2 regions of the Microbacterium wangchenii genome follow, and region 2 is predicted to be linked to the other one. Evidence: predicted binding sites of a transcription regulator. Region 2 holds the regulator's gene; the other holds the start of a gene.
What was found. Region 2 encodes HspR, which represses chaperone genes until heat shock. Its sites were predicted from a motif close to AAGTTGAGTCNNNNNGACTCAACTT; they were not measured.
Positions count from the first base shown of each region.

Region 1: the regulator HspR is predicted to act here: its motif matches at 791-815, upstream of E4K62_RS12950 (Hsp20/alpha crystallin family protein).

Region 1 covers NZ_CP038266.1:2,680,140-2,682,527, reverse strand. The annotation lists gene E4K62_RS12960 (DUF2510 domain-containing protein) at 1-351, shown strand, start outside; gene E4K62_RS12955 (UBP-type zinc finger domain-containing protein) at 369-731, shown strand; gene E4K62_RS12950 (Hsp20/alpha crystallin family protein) at 861-1,313, shown strand; gene E4K62_RS12945 (sulfite exporter TauE/SafE family protein) at 1,443-2,159, shown strand; gene E4K62_RS12940 (hypothetical protein) at 2,279-2,388, shown strand, end outside.
Region 2 covers NZ_CP038266.1:3,707,103-3,709,490, forward strand. The annotation lists gene E4K62_RS17955 (carbohydrate ABC transporter permease) at 1-744, shown strand, start outside; gene E4K62_RS17960 (heat shock protein transcriptional repressor HspR) at 788-1,246, opposite strand; gene E4K62_RS17965 (DnaJ C-terminal domain-containing protein) at 1,345-2,337, opposite strand; gene E4K62_RS17970 (nucleotide exchange factor GrpE) at 2,343-2,388, opposite strand, start outside.

The DNA.
Region 1 (2,388 bases), 1.0 Mb from region 2:
GCCGGCGCGAGCCTGCTGCTGACACTCCTGGGTTACGCCGTCATCGCCGCGCAGATCGTCTTCGCCTACCTCGACTGGCGCGCGCTGCGTGCGCGCGGGATCGACAAGCCGTTCCACTGGGCGTGGATCTTCTTCGCCCTGGTGATCAGCAACGGCGTGTACGTCATCGGCCGCGGCGTCGTGCTGCGCCGTCAGACCGGTAAGGGCCTGGGCCCGGTGTGGGCCTGGATCGCCGTGTCGGTGGGAGGCCTGATCCTCGGTGTGGTCTTCGCCGCTTACCTCCTCAACGAGCTGTTCGCCCTCGCCGCCGTCTACGACAGCAGCATCGGCGGCAGCCCGCTCGCCCCGTAACACCCCCGGGAGCAGGGATGACTCCGGCTCAGATCGACCCCACCGCCCCGCCCTCGTCGGCGGGATGCATCGACTGCGACGCCCACGGGGGGTGGTGGGTGCATCTGCGCCGCTGTGCGGCGTGCGGGCATGTCGGATGCTGCGACGACTCCCTGTCGCGGCATGCCACCGCCCACTGGCACAGCACGGGTCACCGGTACATCCAGAGCTTCGAGCCCGGCGAGGACTGGTGGTGGGACTACCAGGAGGAGGCGATGGTCGACGGACCGGATCTGGCGGCCCCGACCAGCAGGCCCGAGTCCCAGCCCTCGCCCGGCCCGGAGGGCCGGGTTCCGCCCGACTGGCGCCGCCAGCTCGCCGCCCGTGCGGCTGGTCGCTGACCCCGGAACCCTCTCGGAGACCTCTTGGCACTCGACCCTGCCGAGTGCTAATCTGATCGCACTTGAGCCGACCAGGCTCAACTTGGACACACCGCCGGCCTGACCGGCACGCGCAGAGAAGGAGGAACCATGGCGAGCACCGACCCTTTCCGTGACTTCGACCGACTCGCGTCGGCCCTGTTCGACACCCGTCGCGGTCCGCGGCGGATGCCGATGGACCTGTACCGAGATGGCGATCACTACGTTCTGACCGCCGACCTGCCCGGTGTGGATCCGGGCTCCGTCGACATCGATGTGGACGGCCAGCTGCTCACGATCCGCGCCGAGCGCACGCTCGCCTCGGGCGAGGGCGTCAAGTGGATCACCCGTGAGCGGGAGGCGGCCACCTTCGTGCGTCAGCTGAACCTCGGTCAGGGCATCGACACCGATCGCATCAGCGCGTCGTACAGCAACGGCGTGCTGTCGGTGATGATCCCCGTGAGCGAGCGCGCCAAGCCGCGCCGCATCGAGGTGTCCACCGAGGCCGGTGACGCCACGATCCGCGCACACGAGTCGGACGCACCACAGCCGATCGAGCAGTAAGGCGATCATGCGCGGGGGCGGGCCGTCGGGCTCGCCCCCTTCCGCGTGTCCGAGCCGCGGCGTCACGGGGCATAGCCTGGGACGGTGACCGGTGCCGTCGCCCTCGACGATCTCACGATCGTCTCGTGGATGCTACTGGCGCTGGGCGCCGTCGTGGTCGGGCTGTCGAAGACCGCGCTCCCAGGCGCCGGCACGCTCGCCGTCGCCCTGTTCGCCGCCGTCCTCCCCGCCCGCGAATCGACGGCCACCCTCCTGCTGCTGCTCATCGTGGGGGACATGTTCGCCCTGTGGACGTACCGCCGGCACGCGGAATGGCGCATGCTGGTGCGGCTCATTCCCGCCGTGCTCGCGGGCATCCTCCTCGGCGTGGTCTTCCTCGCCGTCGCCGATGACGTCGGGGTGCGGCGCGTCATCGGCGTCCTGCTCCTGCTCGTGGTGGCGGTGACCCTGTGGCGACGGTACGCGGCAGCGCGCGGCGGACGGGAGCCCAGCGGCGGGTGGCCCGCGGCGGCCGTCTACGGCACCCTCGGCGGGTTCACCACCATGGTCGCCAACGCCGCCGGCCCGGTCATGTCGATGTACTTCCTGGCGGCCCGCTTCCCCGTCAAGGCGTTCCTGGGCACCGCCGCGTGGTTCTTCGCGGTCGTCAATATCGGCAAGGTGCCCTTCGCCGCCGCGCTCGGGCTGTTCTCGGTCGACAGCCTGTGGATCGACCTGTGGCTGCTTCCCGCCGTGATCGTGGGAGCGCTGGCCGGCCGGGTGCTGGCCCGGCGTCTGCGGCAGGAGGTCTTCGAGCGGCTCGTGATCGTGCTCACCGTGGTGGGAGCGCTCTACCTCTTGTGGTGAGCTTTGTCTAGCGCGGGCCCGCCGCGGGGTCAAGGGCTAGGTCTGTGCGAGCATCTTGATGAACATGGATCGATCGTGAACGCGCAACCCGAGCGCGCTCGACATGCGAGGGAGAGCAGATGTTCGACATCTTCGTCACGGGCGCCCGCCTGGCCACCAGTGACGACGTCGCCGAGGCGTTGTTGGAGTATGTCCGGGTGCTCGCCGACCAGGGGCGCACCGAACTCGT
Region 2 (2,388 bases):
TTCGCGTTCAATTCGCTGAAGTCCGCGCGGGAGATCGGATCGAACCCGCTCGGGCTTCCGCAGGCCTGGAACTGGGACAACTTCGCGACCGCCTGGGAGCAGGCCCGGATGGGCGGAGCACTGCTCAACAGCGGCATGATCGCCATCGCGACCGGTGTCGGCGTGGCCATCATCGCGTCGATGGCGGCGTACGCGATGACGCGTCTGGACCTTCCCGGCAAGGGCGGCTGGATCGTCTGGCTCCTGGTGTCGTCATCGCTGCCGATCCAGCTGTTCCTCGTCCCCCTGGTCTCATGGTGGTCCCAGCTCCAGCTCTACAACGAGCGCATCGGTCTGGTCATCATCTACTGGGCGGTCTACAGCCCCTTCGCCACTCTCCTGATCAGATCGTTCCTGGTCGGCGTGCCCCGGGAGTTCGAGGAGGCCGCACGCTTGGACGGTGCCGGCGAGTTCCGCCTGTTCTTCCGGGTGGTGCTGCCGATGGTGTGGCCCGGCGTGCTCACCGCGGGTCTGGTCGCTGCCCTACAGGCGTACAACGAGTTCATGCTCGCGGTGACCTTCATCCAGGACCGCGCCTATCAGCCGGTTGCCCTCTCGCTGTATTCCTTCCAGCAGGGCTTCACGACCGACTGGTCACTGGTGAGTGCGGCCGGCATCATCATGGCGCTGCCGGTGGTCATCCTCTTCCTGCTCATGCAGCGGAAATTCATCGAGGGTTACGCGGCCGGCGGGCTGGCCAACTGACCGCCCGCCACATTGCTTCGCTTCCGCGCCGGGACGGGCCCGGTCAGTCCTCGTCGTCCTGCGGGGGTTGCGGGAGATGGTGCCGCGGGCGCCACAGCACGACATCGGTCGCGCGCCGCAGGCGTACGCCGTGACGCAGCGGCACGACGCTGCCCGTCGCACCGGCGGCGAACACGCGCGCGCCGGGGCGCGACTCGCGTTCGTTCATGAGCTGTCGTTCGAGCTCCGACACGCGCCGGGACAGGGAGTGCACCTGCCCCTCGAGCGCGAGGAGCCGCGCGATGGCCGGCAGGCTCATGCCCTCGCCGGACAGGCGCGCGACCTCGCGCAGCTGCTCGACGTGCCGGACGGAGTAGCGGCGCGAGCCGCCCTGCGTGCGGGCAGGGACGACCAGGCCGATGCGGTCGTACTGCCGGAGCGTCTGCGGGTGCATGTTGGACAGCTCGGCGGCCACGGCGATCGCGAAGATCGGCGCATCCTCGTCGATCTCGTGCTCAGCCATTGTGCTCACCCCCGTACGAAATCAGGAGAATCGCCGAATTCAGGACGCGCCATGCGGGATGCGTCCTGAATTCGGCGGATCTCCTGATCTCGGTCATGTCAGCTGCGCGCCTTCGACATGAGGTCGGCGCGCGGATTCTCTTTCGGTTCGAGCTCCGAGAACTTCTCCAGCGCCTCGCGGGCCGCGCCGTCCAGGTGCGAGGGCACGACGACCTGCACCTCGGCGAGGAGATCCCCCGTGCCCTTGGCCGTCTGCACCCCGCGGCCCTTCACGCGCAACACGCGTCCCGACGGCGTCCCGGGTGCCACTCGGAGCTTCACCGGGTCGCCACCCAGGGTGGGCACCTCGATGGTCGCCCCGAGGGCCGCCTCCGTGAAGGTCACCGGTACGGTCACCCGCAGGTTCAGGCCCTCTCTCGTGAAGACCGGATGCGGCCGCACCGACACCTGCACGACGATGTCGCCCGGCTCGCCGCCATCCGGAGACGGCCGGCCACGTCCGCGCAGGCGGATCTTCTGGCCGTCGGAGACCCCCGCGGGGATCTTCACCTTGAACGGCTTGCCGTCCTCGCCCTGGAGCGAGATCGTCTCGCCCTTGGTCGCGGTGACGAAGTCGATCGTCGTGCGGGCTGTGACGTCCGTGCCCCGCTGCGGACCTCCGAAGCCCCGGAAGCCCCCGCTCGGCTGGCCGAAGCGGCCGGAGCCGAAGCTCGCGCCGCCCTGATCGAACATCGTGAAGAAGTCGTCGAAGCCGGCGTCGGTGCCGCGGGAACGTCCCCCGCGGCCCTGTCCGAACATGCTGAAGACGTCTTCGAAGCCGCCGGCGTCCGAGCCGCCCGCCGTGAAGCGGGCGCCGGAGCCCATGGCGCGGATCTGGTCGTACTCCGCGCGCTGCTCGGGATCGCTCAGCACGGCGTACGCCTCGCTGACCTCCTTGAACATCGCCTCGGCCTTGGCGTCGCCGGGGTTGGAGTCGGGGTGGTACTTGCGGGCGAGCTTGCGGTAGGTCTTCTTGAGGTCGGCTTCGCTGACGTCCTTATCGACGCCGAGCACCTTGTAGAAGTCCTTGTCGAACCAGTCCTGACTGGCCATGCGGATTAGTCCCCTGAGCTGGTCGAAGGATCAGCCGCCACGGCGACGACG